DNA from 4 places in the Streptomyces sp. XD-27 genome. Region 2 is predicted to be linked to each of the others. Evidence: riboswitches for the same ligand, from Rfam matches in the RefSeq annotation. Region 2 holds a riboswitch; each other region holds the start of a gene.

What was found. A riboswitch is a leader RNA that binds a small molecule or an ion and turns the genes downstream of it on or off. The one in region 2 is predicted to bind cobalamin.
Region 1: it holds a riboswitch for cobalamin, as region 2 does, so the genes downstream of both, Q3Y56_RS09350 (prenyltransferase/squalene oxidase repeat-containing protein) here and metE (5-methyltetrahydropteroyltriglutamate--homocysteine S-methyltransferase) in region 2, are expected to answer to the same signal.
Region 3: it holds a riboswitch for cobalamin, as region 2 does, so the genes downstream of both, Q3Y56_RS15540 (iron ABC transporter permease) here and metE (5-methyltetrahydropteroyltriglutamate--homocysteine S-methyltransferase) in region 2, are expected to answer to the same signal.
Region 4: it holds a riboswitch for cobalamin, as region 2 does, so the genes downstream of both, Q3Y56_RS23685 (ribonucleoside-diphosphate reductase subunit alpha) here and metE (5-methyltetrahydropteroyltriglutamate--homocysteine S-methyltransferase) in region 2, are expected to answer to the same signal.

Annotation. Positions count from the first base shown of each region.
Region 1 is NZ_CP130713.1:2,154,138-2,158,466, reverse strand. Features, by position in the region: gene Q3Y56_RS09355 (SCO2322 family protein) at 229-975, opposite strand; gene Q3Y56_RS09350 (prenyltransferase/squalene oxidase repeat-containing protein) at 975-2,279, opposite strand; cobalamin riboswitch at 2,431-2,568, opposite strand; partial or broken gene Q3Y56_RS09345 (MBL fold metallo-hydrolase) at 2,643-3,703, opposite strand; gene Q3Y56_RS09340 (aldehyde dehydrogenase) at 3,825-4,329, shown strand, end outside.
Region 2 is NZ_CP130713.1:7,194,702-7,199,030, reverse strand. Features, by position in the region: partial or broken gene metE (5-methyltetrahydropteroyltriglutamate--homocysteine S-methyltransferase) at 1-1,769, opposite strand, end outside; cobalamin riboswitch at 1,976-2,127, opposite strand; gene Q3Y56_RS31525 (3-hydroxybutyryl-CoA dehydrogenase) at 2,182-3,048, opposite strand; gene aceB (malate synthase A) at 3,066-4,329, opposite strand, start outside.
Region 3 is NZ_CP130713.1:3,647,819-3,652,147, forward strand. Features, by position in the region: gene Q3Y56_RS15525 (DUF3099 domain-containing protein) at 1-104, shown strand, start outside; gene Q3Y56_RS15530 (DsrE family protein) at 168-533, opposite strand; gene Q3Y56_RS15535 (FABP family protein) at 754-1,326, shown strand; cobalamin riboswitch at 1,336-1,469, shown strand; gene Q3Y56_RS15540 (iron ABC transporter permease) at 1,685-2,707, shown strand; gene Q3Y56_RS15545 (ABC transporter ATP-binding protein) at 2,707-3,498, shown strand; gene Q3Y56_RS15550 (ABC transporter substrate-binding protein) at 3,508-4,329, shown strand, end outside.
Region 4 is NZ_CP130713.1:5,436,272-5,440,600, reverse strand. Features, by position in the region: gene Q3Y56_RS23700 (DUF3311 domain-containing protein) at 1-72, shown strand, start outside; gene mctP (monocarboxylate uptake permease MctP) at 69-1,715, shown strand; cobalamin riboswitch at 1,877-2,018, shown strand; gene Q3Y56_RS23690 (hypothetical protein) at 1,992-2,138, opposite strand; gene Q3Y56_RS23685 (ribonucleoside-diphosphate reductase subunit alpha) at 2,143-4,329, shown strand, end outside.

The DNA.
Region 1 (4,329 bases), 5.0 Mb from region 2:
TCCGGCGTGGGCCGGAGTCCTGGGCTGTGCCGCGTGCGGCCGGGTCCGCGGGCCGCGCCTCGACGTCCGCCGTCCCGGCCCGCCGCGCGACCGGGGACGTCGGCGCGTCCGGCGATGCCCGCCGCACGGCGGACCGGTCGTCGACCTGCCGACCCGGTGCCGCCTCGCCCTGGTCGGGCTGCTCTCCCGGGTCGCTGTCGGGTCGCCGCGCGTGCGGTCGTTCGGCGGTCATCCGCGGCGACGGCGGGTCTGCCACCACGCGGCCGCGCCGAGTGCGACCACGGCTGCGGCCCCGCCGAGCAGGCCGGTCGACGGCCCTTCGCCGCCGTTGTCCTCACCGTCGGCGCGCTCGCCGGACCGCCCGGGGCGTGCCGTGCCCGTCGCCGACTCGTCGCCGGAGTCCGCACCGGATCCCGTACCGGAACGGTCCGCCTGCTCGGCGCAGCCGGACCGCGGGTAGTCGGCGATGCCGCACAGCAGCGCCGACGAGCCGTAGCGCAGCGGCTTCGCGACGGCCGCGAGCGCCTCCGCCGCGCTCGCCCCACTGCGGACCCGCGCGCATGCGGTGCGGGCCGGGGGCGGGGTCTCGCCGTCGGGCGCGTGGGCCGCCGTACCGAAGTCGATGACGACGGCGACCCGCTTGGCGTCGCCCTTGGCCGGGGTGCCCGCGCAGATGGCGTCGAAGTCGGCGGCGCCGCGCGGCTGGGCGGCGTTCCGGGAGTCCTCGCTGACGGCGAACCGGAAGCCGATGGTCTCGCCGTCGTCCGGCCGCGCGGTCGACGGCCCCTGGGTGGCGTACGTCCACGCGTCGCCGTCCCGCTCCCAGAACGACCAGTAGCGGTAGCCCTGGGCGTGCGCGGGGGCGGCGCCCAGGACGACGAGCAGCAGCCCGGCGCACAGCGACGAGACCAGCGCGACCGGCCTGGCCGGCGCGTCCCGCCCGTACGGACGCCGTGCCACGGACCGTTCAGCCATCAGAGCTGCTGCTTCTTCCGGCCGCTGAGCAGGAAGCCGATGCCGATGCCCGCGACCGCGCACACGCCGATGAACCACCACAGGCCGAACGGGCTGTCGCCCTTGTCGTCCTTCTTCTTGTCCTCGTCGGCCTGCTTCTGCGTGCCGGAGTGGTCCGAGGCGGCCGCGGGCTTGGGGCCGGTGGCGTTCAGCGCACGTACCAGGTCCGTACCGCCGAAGTCGCGCGGGTCGCCGCCGACCGAGCGGGTGGCCAGGATCAGCTTGGCCAGCGCGCCCGGGTCGTCCTTGGCCCACGCGACCGCGCCGCTGTCCTTGCCCTGGAGCCAGGCGAGCGGCTTGGCGGCCGCGGCCCGATGCTCGCCCGCCGCGAGCGCGAGCACCGCGTCGGCGGTGCTGCCGAGGTCGGGCTTCGGGTCCTGGCCGGGCAGGGCGGCCATCAGGTGCTGGCCGTTCCCGGCCAGCTTGGCGACCAGGTACGCGTCCGCCGCGTCGGCGGCGTCCTCCGCCGCGGCCGCGCCCTTGGCCTTCGTGTCGCTCTTGTCGGCGCCCGCTCCGCACTCCAGCGGCTCGACCGCCTCGTCGTCGTCCCTGCCGACCGGCTCGAACACGAAGCCCTGGCCGGTGGCGCCGAGCGCGGCGGCGACGGTGGCCACGTCGTTCGGGGCCAGGTCGCCCTTACCGGGCTGGTACGCGAACGCCCCGCGCTCGTCCTTCTTCGCGTCGCAGCCCAGCCGCAGCGCGAGCAGCGCGTCGTACGGCGTCTTGCCGCCCTTCGCGGAGGCGATCTTCGCCGGGTCCTGCCCGGCGGCGGCGAGCGCGCCGACGGCCACGGCCGTGGAGTTGGCGTCGCTGTCGCCGCCGGGGTTCATCCCCCAGCCGCCGTCCTCGTTCTGGTTCTTCTTCAGCCAGCCGACGCCCTTCTCGACGGCCGCGCCGTGCCCGCCGACCGCGGCGAGCGCCTGCACGGCGGCCGCGGTGGCGTTGCTGTCGACGTTCTTCGCCGTGCACGGGGTGGCGGTCTCGTGCCGGAACGGCACAAAGCCGCCGTCCGCGCACTGCTGCCCGGCCAGCCACTTCACACCCGACTCCGCCGGGGTGACGCCGACCGCGTCCTGGGCGAGCAGCGCCAGGGACTGCCGCCACACGCCGTCGTACGTGGGGTCCTTGGTCCCGTACAGCCCCTGCGGCAGCGCGGACTGCTTCGGCTTCGGGGAGGGGGCGTCGTCGGCGAACGCCGCCGGGGCGGCGGCCGCGCCGAGGACGACGGAGACGGCCAGGGCCGCGGCGCTGCGGCGTACGTTCATGGACGGTGCCTCTCGGTGTGTGTTCGCGGTGTTCTGCACGCAGCTGAGACACGGCCGTCCACCCGTGCGCGGCACGCGCACGGTGGCACCGGGCTCAGCTCCGTAGACCTCGACGGTGCCGCGCACCGGTCGCGTCGGCGACCGGTGCGCGGGAGCCTTCGGTGTGGCCGACGGGTGCTCCGGCTCATACGGTCGGCCAGCCGTACCGGCGGGCGCGGGCCGTACTCACGGTTGCGGGTCAGCGCCGGAATCGCACCGGCTTTCCCCGATCGGTCACGCATGAAGTTGTGCACGCCCACCTTAACCGGCGCCTTACCGGGAGGTCGGAGGACCACCCGGCGCCGGGCGGGACTCACGCGGGACTCACACCGCCTGGTACGCGACCGGGTCGGTGCCCGGCACCGCCGCCGCCCGCCCCCGCTTCACCAGGTGCCGCAGATGCGCCTCCGCCTCCGCGACCGCGATGTTCCGCGAGCCGTACGGGATGTCCGCCCACGGGCGGTTCCAGCGCATGCGCTCGGCGAGCCGCCAGGGCGTGCGCGGGGTCGCCAGCAGGTCCCGTACGCCGGCCAGGCGGTCGGCGTGGTGGTCGAGCAGTTCGCCGACGCGGCGGTCGGCGCCGGTGAACGCGTGCTGATGGGCCGGGAGCACCTCGGCCGGGCCGAGCCGGCCCACGCGGCCGAGGGAGTCGAGGTAGTCGCCGAGCGGGTCGGCCTCCCCGCGGGTCCGTCGTCGTCCGGGTCCTCGTAGAGGCCGATGTGCGGGGAGATGCCCGGGAGCAGGTGGTCGCCGGAGAACAGCCGGCCGTTGCCGGGCGCGCCCGCCGGATGCTCCTCCTCCAGGTGCAGGCAGACGTGGCCCGGGGTGTGGCCCGGTGTCCATACGGCCCGCAGCCTGCGGCCGGGCAGGTCGAGGAGGGCGCCGGGGGCGATGTGCCGGTCGGGCAGCGCGGCGGCGAGGCCGGGCAGGTCGCCGGCGCGTCCCGCGGCGCGGGCGGCGCGCAGCGGGGCGAGGTGGTCCGCGGGCGCCCCGGCGGCGGCGAGCCGGTCGGTGAGGTAGTCGAGCCACCGGCCGGGCGCCGCGGCGCTGGTGCGGCGCACCACGGCCGCGTCGGCGGCGTGCATGGCCAGCCACGCGCCGGACGCTTCGCGCACCCGGCCGGAGAGCCCGTGGTGGTCGGGGTGGTGGTGGGTGAGGACGACGCCGTGGATGTCCGACACGGCGGTGCCGCAGGCGGTCAGGCCGGTGGTGAGTGCGTCCCAGGCCGTCGGATCGTCCCAGCCGGTGTCGATCAGGACCGGGCCGCGATCGGTGTCCAGGACGTGGACGAGGGTGTGGCCGAGCGGGTTGCCGGGGATCGGGACCGGGATGCTCCACACGCCGCCGCCGTGCGAGGTCACCGGAGCGGTCGCCTCATCGGTCACGTCAACCCCCTGTCGCCGCACGGCCGTTGCCCACTATAGCGAGAACTGGTATCAGTTTCTGACGTAGCGTCAGTTATTTGTCCGGAGCCGGGCGGCGGCCGAATCCCTGGAGGTTCCCACCATGACGGACCCCGCGAACGGCCGTGTCGAGTACGGCCACCTGGTCATCGGCGGCGCCCCGGCCGAACCCGCGGGCCGCGGCACCATCGAGGTCGTCTCACCGCACACGGAGGCGGTCATCGGCCGCGTACCGCACGCCACCCGCGAGGACGTGGACCGGGCGGTCGCCACCGCGCGCGCCGCCTTCGACGCCGGCCCCTGGCCGCGTAGCGACCCCAAGGAGCGGATCGCGGTCGTCACCCGGATCAAGGACGCGCTCGCCGCCCGGCACGAGGAGGTCGCCCGGACCGTCACCGCCCAGAACGGCAGCCCGTACTCCTGGAGCGTCCTCGGCCAGGCGCTCGGCGCGGTGATGGTGTGGGAGGCGGCCCTCGCGGTCGCCCGCGACACCGGCTACGAGGAGCGGCGCACCGGCATCCTGGGGCCGCTGCTGGTGCGGCGCGCCCCGGTCGGGGTGGTGGCGGCCGTCGTGCCGTGGAACGCCCCGCAGTTCGTGGCCGCGGCCA
Region 2 (4,329 bases):
CCGGGCGGTGTCGCCCAGCGGCTGGTCGTCGCGGACGAAGGACCAGGCCAGCATGGTGACGGGGCCGGTGAGCATGCCCTTGACCGGGCGGTCGGTGACCGACTGGGCGTACGTCGTCCAGCGCACCGTCATCGGTTCGGGGCGGGAGATGTCGCCGGCCAGGATCGGCGGGCGGACGTAGCGGGTGCCGTAGGACTGGACCCAGCCGTGCTGCGTGGCGAGGTAGCCCGTCAGCCGCTCGGCGAAGTACTGCACCATGTCGTTGCGTTCGGGCTCGCCGTGCACCAGGACGTCGATCCCGGCCTTCTCCTGGAAGGACAGGACGTCGCGGATCTCGTCCCTGATGCGCTCCTCGTAGGCGGCGGTGTCGATGCGGCCGGCGCGCAGGTCGGCGCGGGCGGCGCGCAGCTCGGTGGTCTGCGGGAAGGACCCGATGGTGGTCGTGGGCAGCAGGGGCAGCCGGAGGTGGGCGCGCTGGGCGGCCGCCCGTTCGGCGTACGGCTGCGAGCGGCGGCCGTCGGCGTCGGTGACCGCCGCGGCGCGCCTGCGCACCGCCGGGTCGCGGGTGAGCGCGGAGCCGGCGCGGGACGCCAGGCTGGCGCGGTTGGCGGCGAGTTCGGCGGCGATGGTGTCGGTGCCGCGTGCCAGGCCGCGGGCGAGGGTGACGATCTCGGTGGTCTTCTGGCGGGCGAAGGCGAGCCAGCGGGCGACCTGCGGATCGAGGTCGCGTTCGGCGCCGGTGTCCAGCGGGACGTGCAGCAGGGAGCAGGAGGCGGACACGTCGACCCGGTCGGCGAGGCCGAGGAGCGTGCCGAGGGTGGACAGGGACTTCTCGAAGTCGTTGAGCCAGATGTTGCGGCCGTTGACGACGCCGGCGACCAGGCGCTTGCCGGGCAGCCCGCCGACGGCGGCGAGGTCGTCGAGGTGGGCGGCGGCGGACTCGGTGAAGTCGAGCGCCAGTCCGTCGACGGGCGCCTTGGCCAGCACGGGCAGGGCCTCGCCGAGCCGGTCGAAGTAGGAGGCGACGAGCAGCTTCGGGCGGTCGGCGAGACCTCCCAGATCCCGGTAGGCGCGGGCGGCGGCGTTCAGTTCGGCCGGGGTGCGGTCCTGGGCCAGGGCGGGTTCGTCGAGCTGCACCCACTCGGCGCCGGCGGCGCGCAGGTCGGCGAGGACCTCGGCGTACACGGGAAGCAGCCGGTCGAGCAGCGTCAGGGGACGAAGTCCGCCGCGACGCCGGGCGCCGGCTTGGCCAGCAGGAGGTAGGTGACGGGGCCGACCAGGACCGGGCGGGCGGCCGCCCCGAGCGCGAGGGCCTCCTTCAGCTCGGCGACCTGCTTGGCGGAGTCGGCGGTGAAGACGGTGTCGGGGCCGAGTTCGGGCACCAGGTAGTGGTAGTTGGTGTCGAACCACTTGGTCATCTCCAGCGGCGCCGCGTCCTGGGTGCCGCGCGCCATCGCGAAGTACCCGTCCAGGGCGTCCGCCGCGACGGCGGCGCGGTGCCGGGCGGGGATGGCGCCGACCATGACGCTGGTGTCCAGAACGTGGTCGTAGTACGAGAAGTCACCGGTCGGCACCTCGTCGATGCCGGCGTCGACCAGCTGCCGCCAGTTCGCCCGGCGCAGGCCGGCGGCGCACTCCCGGAGGGCATCGGCGTCGACGCGGCCCTTCCAGTAGCCCTCGATGGCCTTCTTCAGTTCCCGGTTCGGGCCCTGGCGGGGGTAGCCGTACACGGTGGCCCGTGCTGCCGCGGCTGCGGACTTCGCTGTCACAGAACTCTCCTTCGCGAGCATCTCTCGTCACAGATCCCGGAACGGGGCGAGGGGCGCGAAGGGACGGCGAGTCGAGGCGGGCCGCACCACCATCTGCGTGTGCGTCCGCCTGCTGTACTCCCCCGGACGTCGTCCGGGGCACCGCCGACCCGCCCTCGAGGTCACCGAGATCTCCGCGCGCGATCGGTCGCGCGCGGGCAACGGGCAGGTCTTCGGACTCGCGGGCACGTCCGCCCGTGAAGGGCGGACACCTACTGGCCGTCGCTTCCCGGACCCGGTCGGGTCCAGTGCGTATGACGGCGGTCGTTCCCACTCACCGCTGCGGGGCAGTCCCGGATTCCCACCGGGTTCCCTCTTACGACGCGCCTGCCTGGCGGACAGGGCGAACCAGCTGCGTCCGCCAGCCTATCGGTCACCGGTCGTACGTGTGGAACCCCCGGCCCGTCTTCCGTCCGAGCAGCCCCGCCTCGACCATGCGCTGGAGCAGCGGCGGCGGGGCGTAGAGGGGCTCTTTGAACTCCTCGTACAGCGACTCGGCGATGGCGGCGACCGTGTCCAGGCCGATCAGGTCGGCCAGCTTCAGCGGTCCCATCGGGTGGGCGCAGCCCAGTTCCATGCCCGCGTCCACGTCGGCGGCGGTGGCGAAGCCGGACTCGGCCATCCGGACCGCCGCGAGGAGGTAGGGGATGAGCAGCGCGTTGACGACGAATCCGGACCGGTCCTGGGAGCGGATCGCGGTCTTGCCGAGCGTCGCGGTGGCGAAGTCCTCGGCCGTGCGGACCGTTTCGGCGCTCGTGTGCAGCGAGGTGACGACCTCCAGCAGCGGCATGACGGGCGCCGGGTTGAAGAAGTGCAGGCCCAGCACGCGGTCGGCGCGCCGCGTCGCCATGCCGAGGCGCATCACGGGGATGGCGGAGGTGTTCGTGGCCAGGACCGCCGCCGGATCCTCGACGATCTTGTCGAGGGCGGCGAAGATCCCGGTCTTCACGTCCGGGTCCTCCACGACGGCCTCGACGACGAGCTGCCGGTCGGCGAGGTCGTCGAGACTGCCGGTGAAGACGAGCCGGGCAAGGGCGTCCTCGGCGTGGACGCGGTCCAGTTTGCCGCGCTGGACTGCGCGTTCGAGGGATGCGGCCACGCGTTCCCGGGCGGCGCGGGCCGCCGTGGCGTCCGCCTCGCAGACCACCGTGTCGAGCCCGGCGCGGGCGCAGACCTCCGCGATGCCGGCCCCCATCTGGCCGCCGCCGACGACGCCGACCCGCTGGATGGGTGCGCTCATGACCTGGTCGGGCTTGCTCATGGCCGCACCGCCGGGCGGTGGACGAGGTGGCGGGCGTAGGCGTCGGGGGTGAAGAACGCCGGAAGGTCCTTCGCCAGAGCCGTGCGTTCGAAGATACCGCGGGCCTCCGCGGCGCGTGCGTCCGGTTGTTCCCGCTCCAGGGCCGCGCTCTCGGCGTCGAGCAGGCGCAGCACGGTGGCGCGGTCGGCGGCGCCGTGGCGCAGCCACTGCCAGACCTGGCAGCGGGCGATCTCGGCGGTCGCGGCGTCCTCCATCAGCCCGTTGAGGGCGACGGCGCCGCTGCCGCGCAGCCAGGCGTCGAAGTAGCGCAGCGCGACGGCGATGTCGGCGCGGATGCCGTCCGGTGTCGGCGGGCCGCTGGTACGGCGGACGGCGAGCAGGTCGGCGGCGGTCACGTCCACGTCGTCGCGGGTGCGTGTCAGCTGGTGGGGCCGGTCGCCCAGCACGTGGTCGAAGACGTCGCGGCAGACGGGGACGAGGCCGGGGTGGGCGACCCAGGAGCCGTCGAAGCCGTCCTCGGCCTCGCGTTCCTTGTCCAGGCGCACCGTGGCGAGAGCCGCCTCGTTGGCCTGCGCGTCGCGGCTGGGGACGTGGGCGGCCATGCCGCCGATCGCGTGGGCGCCCCGCTTGTGGCAGGTGCGTACCAGCAGCTCGGTGTAGGCGCGCAGGAACGGCGCGGTCATGGTGACCTTGGCCCGGTCCGGGAGGACGAAGTCGGGGCGGTGCGCGAAGTTCTTGATCAGGCTGAACAGGTAGTCCCAGCGGCCCGCGTTCAGTCCGGCGGAGTGCTCGCGCAGCTCGTGGAGGATCTCCTCCATCTCGACCGCGGCGGTGATCGTCTCGATGAGGACGGTGGCGCGAATGGTGCCGCGCGGGATGCCGAGCAGGTCCTGGGCGGCGACGAAGACGTCGTTCCACAGGCGGGCTTCGTAGCGGTTCTCCAGCTTGGGCAGGTAGAAGTACGGGCCGCTTCCGGCGTCGATCTGCCGCTGGGCGCAGTGGAAGAAGTACAGGCCGAAGTCGACGAGTGAGGCGGGCACGGGGCGGCCCTCGATGAGCAGGTGCTGCTCGGTGAGGTGCCAGCCGCGGGGTCGGACCATGATGGTGGCGAGGTCGTCGCCGAGCCGGTACTCCCGGCCCTCGGGGGTGGTGAAGTCGATGCGGCGCTGGATGGCGTCGAGCAGGTTCAGCTGGCCGGTGACGATGTTGTCCCAGGTGGGGGCGGTGGCGTCTTCGAAGTCGGCCATCCACACCTTCGCT
Region 3 (4,329 bases), 3.5 Mb from region 2:
CCGCGATCATCGCGAACCGCAGAGGGCCGGACGACCGGTGGTGGGACGAGACGGGCGACCGGCAGTCGGACGAGTGGTGGCGCGAGCTGGACCGCCGGAGCTGAGTCGCGGGCGAAGCCCGGTACGGCGCTCGGTACCCGCAGACGGCGCTCGGTACCCGTAGACGCTCAGTACACGAGCGCCTGCACGCCGTCCGGCATGATCTCGCTGACGAAGACCTGCATCCCCGCGATCCGCGCGCCCTTGATGAGGTCCTTCTCCTCGATCCCGCGCCGGGCCGCGCACTGCGAACACACCGTGATCGTCCCGCCGCCCACCAGGATGCCGTCGATCAGATCCGGCAGCGGCGCCGCGTGCGGCAGCTCGAACTCCGCCGCCCGCCCCGGCAGGGCGAACCACGTCGACTCCCCGGTCAGATACAGCGAGACCTCGACCCCGCTGGCCGCGGCCACCGCCGCCGCCGTGAACCCCTGCGAGCACCGCTCCGGCGCGTCCGCGCCCGCGGTCACCTTGATCACCAGCTTCTTGGCCATGGCCCCAGCCTAGGTGAGGCGGCATCGCGGACTAGACTGGCGGCGATCCGTAATACCTCACTCCGTCCGAGGAGCGCGCTCGTGCTTGAGGCAGTCTTCACCACCCTGATGATCCTGGTCGCGGTAGGCACGCTCGGCTTCGTCGGGCTGACCTGGAAGAAGCTGTACCAGGGCCAGCGCTGACCGCTCCCTTCCGCTCACTAGCAGAACGCCTGATTCCATGATCGAGATCCCGTCCGACCTCCACCCGGACCTCGTGCCCCTCGCCTTCCTCCTCGGCAACTGGACGGGTGCGGGCGTCGCCGACTTCCCGGGCTCGAAGAAGTGCAACTTCGGGCAGGAAGTGACCTTCAGCCACGACGGCCGGGACTTCCTGGAGTACGTCTCGCGCAGCTGGGTGCTGGACGCGGAGGGCAAGCAGGTCGAGCCGCTGGAGACCGAGTCCGGCTACTGGCGGATCGACAAGGACCGCAAGGTCGAGATCGTGATGATCCGCGACCAGGGCGTCGTCGAGGTCTGGTACGGCGAGCTGGCGGCGCAGAAGCCCCAGATCGACCTGGTCACCGACGCCGTCGCGCGCACCGCCGCCTCCGGCCCGTACTCCGGCGGCAAGCGGCTGTACGGCTACGTCAAGGGGGACCTGATGTGGGTCGGCGAGAAGGCCACCCCCGAGGTGCCGCTGCGCCCCTACATGTCGGCGCACCTGAAGAAGTCCGTCACGCCCGAGCAGGTCGCGGCCTGGGCCAAGGACCTGGGTGACCTGCCGGACGACGGCATCGCCTTCTTCCGCTGACCTTCGGCTCTTCTGCTTCACGTCTTCTGCTTCACACCCGCCCCCGCGGGGGAAGTCCGGTCGAAGTCCGGCGCTGACCCGCAACAGTAGGCGGCCCCAGTGGGTCGCAAGCCTGATCACCCGCGGCGGCGGCAGCTCCTGACAACTCGCCGTGGACTGCGAGGGGACCGCCACCGGCATCGAGTGCCCGGGCCGCGCCTCCTTTCTCCGTACGGACGCGGCCCGAGGTGAAAGCGACCCGCCCGTGGCGAGCCCCACCGACACCGCGGACCCGCGCCCACGGACCGTCGACGCGGACCCGCGCGCACAGGCCGCCTCGGACCCGCGCCCACGCGCCGGCGCGCCCCGCCGGGTCCCGTTGCCGCCGCTGGTCGGCGCGCTCACCGCCGCGCTCGTGGTCTCCCTCGTCTGCGGCGTGGGCCTCGGCGCCGCCGGGCTGTCCTGGTCCGAGGTGCTGCGCATGCTGCGCGCCGGGCTGACCGGGGGCACCATCGGCCGGGACGAACTCTCCGCGTACACCATCGTGTGGGAGCTGCGCTTCCCGCGCGCCGTCCTGGCCGCCGTCGTCGGGGCCGGGCTCGCGGCCATCGGCGTGGCGGTCCAGGCGATGGTGCGCAACGCGCTCGCCGACCCGTTCGTGCTGGGCATCTCCTCGGGCGCGGCGATCGGCGCCAACGCCGTGCTGCTCTTCGGCGCCCTCGCGAGCCTGGGTGTCTGGGCGCTGTCGCTGTCCGCGTTCGTCTCGGCGCTGGCGTCGATGGCCCTGGTGTACGCGGCGGCCCGCACGCCGCAGGGGCTGACCCCGCTGCGCCTGGTGCTGACCGGTTCGGCCATGTACTACGGCTTCTCGGCGATCACCACGCTGATGGTCTTCTCCGCCGACCGGGGCGATGCCGCCCGCTCCGCGATGATGTGGCTGCTCGGCAGCCTGAGCGGCGCGAGCTGGGCGGCGGTGCCGATCGCGGCCGCCGCGGTGGCCGCGGCCCTGGGCTATCTCGCGCTCTCCGCCGGCCGTCTCAACGCGCTCGCCATGGGCGACGAGACCGCCACCGCGCTCGGCGTGGACGCGGCCCGGCTGCGGACCGAGCTGTTCGTGGTGACCGCCGCCGTCACCGGCGCGGTGGTCGCGGTCAGCGGCGCGATCGGGTTCGTCGGGCTGATGGTGCCGCATCTGGCGCGGATGCTGGTCGGCGCCGACCACCGCCGGGTACTGGCCGTCGCGCCGCTGCTCGGCGCGGTGCTGCTGGTGTGGGTGGACATCCTGTCCCGGGTGCTGCTGCCGCCGATCGAACTGCCCCTCGGGGTCATCACGGCCGTCATCGGGGTGCCCTGCTTCGTCCTGCTGATGCGCCGCCGCGGCTACAGCTTCGGAGGCGCGTGATGCGGGTCGACATCGAGGGCCTGAGCGTGGAGGTCGCGGGCGCGCGGCTCGTCGACGACATCGCGCTGCGGGCCGGGACCGGGCAGCTGGTCGGGCTCGTCGGCCCCAACGGCAGCGGCAAGTCCACCCTGCTGCGCTGCGTCTACCGGGCGCTGCGCCCCACCGCGGGCACGGTCCGGCTCGACGGTGAGGACCTGTACGCGCTCACCGCACGGGAGGGCGCGCGGCGGCTGGCCGCGCTGCCGCAGGAGTCGGCGAGCGAGTTCGACTTCACCGTCGCCGAGGTGGTCGCCATGGGCCGGCTGCCGCACCAGCGCGCCGCCGGGCGGGTCACCGATGCCGACCGGGAGGCGTGCGCGGCCGCGCTGGCGCGGGTGGGCGCGGACCGGCTCGCCGACCGCGGCTTCCTGTCCCTGTCCGGCGGCGAGAAGCAGCGGGTGCTGATCGCCCGCGCGCTGGCGCAGGAGCCGCGGGTGCTCGTCCTGGACGAGCCGACGAACCACCTGGACATCGCCCAGCAGCTGGAGGTGCTGGCGCTGGTGAAGGACAGCAGGCTCACCGTGCTGACCGCGCTGCACGACCTGAACCTCGCCGCCGTCCACTGCGACGTGCTGTACGTGATCGCGCGCGGCCGGATCGTCGCCTCCGGCGCCCCCCACGACGTGCTCACCCCCGAGCTGCTGGCCGAGGTCTTCGGCGTCCGTGCGCACCGCGTACCGCACCCCGAGACCGGTGCCGTGCAGTTGCTCTTCGACCTCCTCCCCGCCCTTCCCTCTCCCCGCTCTTCGTAAGGACGGCTCATGCGCCTGACGCCCATCGCCCTCGTGCTCGCCCTCGGCCTCGGCCTGACCGGGTGCGGCGCCCATGTGGCGGACGACGCCGCGGACGACGACGCCCGCGGCGGCAGGCCGTCCGGCCACTACCCGGTGACCGTCGAGAACTGCGGGCGGAAGGTCACGTACGACAAGGCGCCCCGGCGCGTGGTCACCAACGACGTGGGCATCACGGAGATCATGTTCGCCCTCGGGCTGGAGGACCGCATGGCCGGTTTCGTGATGCCCGACGACAAGGGCGACCTGGACGCCGTGCCGTGGAAGGACTCCTACGGCAAGGTGCCGTGGCTGTCGAAGAAGGAGATCACCAAGGAGCTCGCCCTCGACGCCGACGCCGACCTGGTCTTCGCGGGCTGGAACTACGGCTTCAACGAGGCCACCGGCGTCACCCCCGCCGCGCTGAAGAAGCTCGGCATCGGCTCGTACGTCCTGACCGAGTCCTGCCGCAACGGCCAGGGCTCGGCGCGCGGGGTGATGCCGCCGCTGGAGGCCCTGTACGCCGACCTGGCCACCCTGGGGAAGATCTTCGACGTCGAGGACCGGGCCGCCGCGCTGGTGCGGGACTTCAAGCAGCAGGTCGCCGACGCCCGGGCCAAGGCCCCGAAGGGCGACCACCGCCCCACCGTCTTCCTCTACGACGACGGCCGGGACCGGCCGTTCACCTCGGGCCGCTACGCCGGGCCGCACGACATCATCACCAAGGCGGGCGGCGACCACGTCATGAAGGACCTCGAGGACTCGTGGACGACCGTCGGCTGGGAGACCGTCGTCGAACGCGACCCCGAGGTC
Region 4 (4,329 bases), 1.8 Mb from region 2:
ATCGCGTACGTCCTGGTCCGCCGTGAGAAGCGGGCGCTGAGCGCGTCCCGCGAGGGGGGTGCGGCGAAGTGAACGACGGCGTGAACGGCGTGGCGCTCGCCGTCTTCATCTTCTTCTTCCTGGCCGTCACCGTCATGGGCTTCATGGCCGCGCGATGGCGGGCGGCCGAGAACGCCAACAACCTCGACGAGTGGGGTCTCGGCGGCCGCAGCTTCGGCACCTGGGTCACCTGGTTCCTGCTGGGCGGCGACCTGTACACCGCGTACACCTTCGTCGCGGTACCGGCCGCGGTCTACGCGGCGGGCGCGGCCGGCTTCTTCGCCGTCCCGTACACGATCCTCGTCTACCCGCTGATCTTCACCTTCCTGCCCCGCCTGTGGTCGGTGTCCCACAAGCACGGGTACGTCACCACCTCCGACTTCGTCCGCGGCCGCTTCGGCTCCAAGGGCCTGTCGCTGGCCGTCGCGGTCACCGGCATCCTCGCCACGATGCCCTACATCGCGCTGCAACTCGTCGGCATCCAGGCGGTGCTGGACGTGATGGGCGTCGGCGGCGGCGAGGACACCAACTGGTTCATCAAGGACCTGCCGCTGCTCATCGCCTTCGGCGTGCTCGCGGCGTACACCTACTCCTCCGGGCTGCGCGCCCCGGCGCTGATCGCGTTCGTGAAGGACACCCTGATCTACATCGTCATCGTGGTGGCGATCATCTACATCCCGATCAAGTTGGGCGGCTTCGACGACATCTTCGCCAAGGCCGGGGATGCGTTCTCGCAGACGAACGAGGCGACAGGGAAGCCGCGCGGCGCGCTGACGCCACCGGAGGCCTCGCAATGGGCGTACGCGACGCTGGCACTCGGCTCCGCGCTGGCGCTGTTCATGTACCCGCACTCCATCACCGCGACGCTGTCCAGCCGCAGCCGCGAGGTGATCCGCCGCAACACCACCATCCTGCCGCTGTACTCGCTGATGCTCGGGCTGCTGGCGCTGCTGGGCTTCATGGCGATCGCGGCGGGCGTGAAGGTGGACAACGGGCAGCTGGCCATCCCGCAGCTCTTCGAGGACATGTTCCCGGACTGGTTCGCGGGCGTGGCGTTCGCCGCGATCGGCATCGGCGCGCTGGTGCCGGCCGCGATCATGTCGATCGCCGCGGCGAACCTGTTCACCCGCAACATCTACAAGGACTTCCTCAAGCCCGACGCGACGCCGGAGCAGGAGACGAAGGTCTCCAAGCTGGTGTCCCTGCTGGTCAAGGTGGGCGCGCTGGCCTTCGTCCTGACCATGGACAAGACGGTGGCGATCAACTTCCAGCTGCTGGGCGGTATCTGGATCCTCCAGACCTTCCCGGCGCTGGTGGGCGGTCTGTTCACCCGCTGGTTCCACCGCTGGGCGCTGCTCGCGGGCTGGGCGGTCGGCATGGTCTACGGCACGGTCGCGGCGTACGGCGTGGCGAGCCCCACCCAGAAGCACTTCGGCGGCAGCCAGAAGGAGATCCCCGGCATTGGTGAGATCGGCTACATCGGTCTGACCGCCTTCGTCCTGAACGTCGCCGTCACGGTCGCCCTGACCGTCGTCCTGCGGGCGCTGAAGGCGCCCGACGGCATCGACGAGACCTCCCCGGAGGACTACAGGGCGGACGCGGGCGACCCGGGCGTCAGGGCCGAGCGGCCCGTGGAGGCGGCCGGGGCGGCCGTGAAGGCGCCGGGCGGACACTGACGGCGCGCGGCGCACGGCCGCGCGGTAGCGTGGAGGACAGGGGCGTGGCGCTCTCGCCGCGCCCCTTCCGCATGCCGGCGCACGCCGCCAACAGCCTCCCGATATAGCACATTCGTGCGAAAGCTCAAACCGAGTGACACAACATGTGGTGGCGCGTGCGGCAGTCAACACAAGATGTATGCTCATCCTCGCTGTCGCCGCAGGGGAATCCGGTGCGAATCCGGAACTGTCCCGCAACGGTGTACGTGTGTGTTTTTGCGTGCGCGTGAAGTCCGACTACCTGCCGACGGCCTCGAACACGTCCGGGCCTCGCGGGTTGGGCCGGTGGACGCTGCGCGGCATGCCCTGCTCCGGTGCGGCACGCCCGTACGCGACCATCGCGCACCACCCCTCCTGGCCCCCCAGCCGAGCGAGGGAGAGCACTTCCGTGACCATCGCGCCCGCCGATCCGGTTTCAGCGGCCCAGGACTCCAAGGACTCCGCGGCCGCCGCCGACGCGCCCGGAACCGCCCTGTTGCGTACCCTGACCGATCTCACCGCGGATCTTCCCGCCACCGACCCCGGCAAGGTCGCCGCCGCCGCGCTGCGCGGCCGGCACGCCGGGTCGGACGAGGCGGAGTTGCGGGCCCTGGCCACCGAGGCCGCCGCCGGCCTGATCGCGGAGGAGCCGGAGTACTCCCGGCTCGCCGCCCGGCTGCTGACCCTCGCCATCGCCGAGGAGGCGGCCGGGCAGGGCGCGGTCTCCTTCTCCGCCTCCGTCGAGGTGGGCCACCGCGAGGGCCTGATCGCCGACTCCACGGCCGCCTTCGTGCGGACGCACGCCGCCCGGCTGGACACCCTGGTCGACAAGACGCTGGCCGACGGCGCCGACGACCGCTTCGGCTACTTCGGCCTGCGCACCCTGCACAGCCGTTACCTGCTGCGCCACCCCATCACCCGTCAGGTGGTCGAGACCCCGCAGCACTTCCTGCTGCGCGTGGCCTGCGGGCTGGCCGAGGACCTGTCCGACCGGGCGCTGGCGGACGTCTGCGAGCTGTACCGGCTCACCAGCACGCTGTCGTACCTGCCGAGCTCCCCCACCCTGTTCAACTCCGGCACCCGCCACCCGCAGATGTCGTCCTGCTATCTGCTGGACTCGCCGCTGGACGAGCTGGACTCGATCTACAACCGCTACCACCAGGTGGCGCGGCTGTCGAAGCACGCCGGCGGCATCGGCCTGTCGTACTCGCGCATCCGCGCCCGCGGGTCGCTGATCCGCGGCACCAACGGGCACTCCAACGGCATCGTGCCGTTCCTGCGGACCCTGGACGCCTCCGTCGCCGCCGTCAACCAGGGCGGCCGACGCAAGGGCGCGGCCTGCGTGTACCTGGAGACCTGGCACGCGGACATCGAGGAGTTCCTGGAGCTGCGGGACAACACCGGTGAGGAAGCCCGCCGCACCCACAACCTCAACATCGCGCACTGGATCCCGGACGAGTTCATGCGCCGGGTCGAGGCCGACGCCGACTGGTCGCTGTTCTCGCCGTCCGACACGCCCGAGCTGGTCGACCTGTGGGGCGAGCGGTTCGACGCCGCGTACCGCAAGGCCGAGGCCGAGGGCAAGGCCATCAAGACCGTCCCCGCCCGGCAGCTGTACGCGCGGATGATGCGCACCCTCGCGCAGACCGGCAACGGCTGGATGACGTTCAAGGACGCCGCCAACCGCACCGCGAACCAGACCGCCGAGCCCGGCAAGGTCGTCCACTCCTCCAACCTGTGCACCGAGATCCTCGAGGTCACGGACGACGGCGAGACGGCCGTGTGCAACCTGGGCTCGGTCAACCTGGCCGCGCACCTGGGCGCGGACGGCGACATGGACTGGGAGAAGCTGGACCGCACGGTCCGTACCGCCGTCACCTTCCTCGACCGCGTGGTGGACATCAACTTCTACCCCACGGAAGAGGCCGGGGCCTCCAACTCCCGCTGGCGGCCGGTCGGCCTGGGCCTGATGGGCCTGCAGGACGTGTTCTTCCGGCTGCGGCTGCCCTTCGACTCTGCCGAGGCCAAGGCGCTGTCCACCAAGATCTCCGAGCGCATCATGCTCGCGGCCTACGAGGCGTCCTGCGACCTCGCCGAGCGGCACGGGCCGCACCCGGCCTGGTCCGCGACCCGCACCGCACGCGGCGTCCTGCACCCCGACCACTACGCCGGCGCGCAGATGACGTGGCCCGAGCGGTGGGAGGCGCTCCGTACGCGGATGTCGAAGTCCGGCATGCGGAACTCGCTGCTGCTGGCCATCGCGCCGACGGCCACCATCGCGTCCATCGCGGGCGTCTACGAGTGCATCGAGCCGCAGGTCTCCAACCTCTTCAAGCGCGAGACGCTCAGCGGTGAGTTCCTCCAGGTCAACTCCTACCTGGTGGACGACCTCAAGCAGCTCGGCGTGTGGGACGCGCAGACCCGCGAGGCGCTGCGCGAGTCCAACGGCTCGGTCCAGGACTTCGGCTGGGTGCCGCAGGAGATCCGCGACCTGTACCGCACGGCGTGGGAGGTCCCGCAGCGCGCGCTGATCGACATGGCCGCCGCGCGCACCCCGTACCTCGACCAGAGCCAGTCGCTCAACCTCTTCATGGCG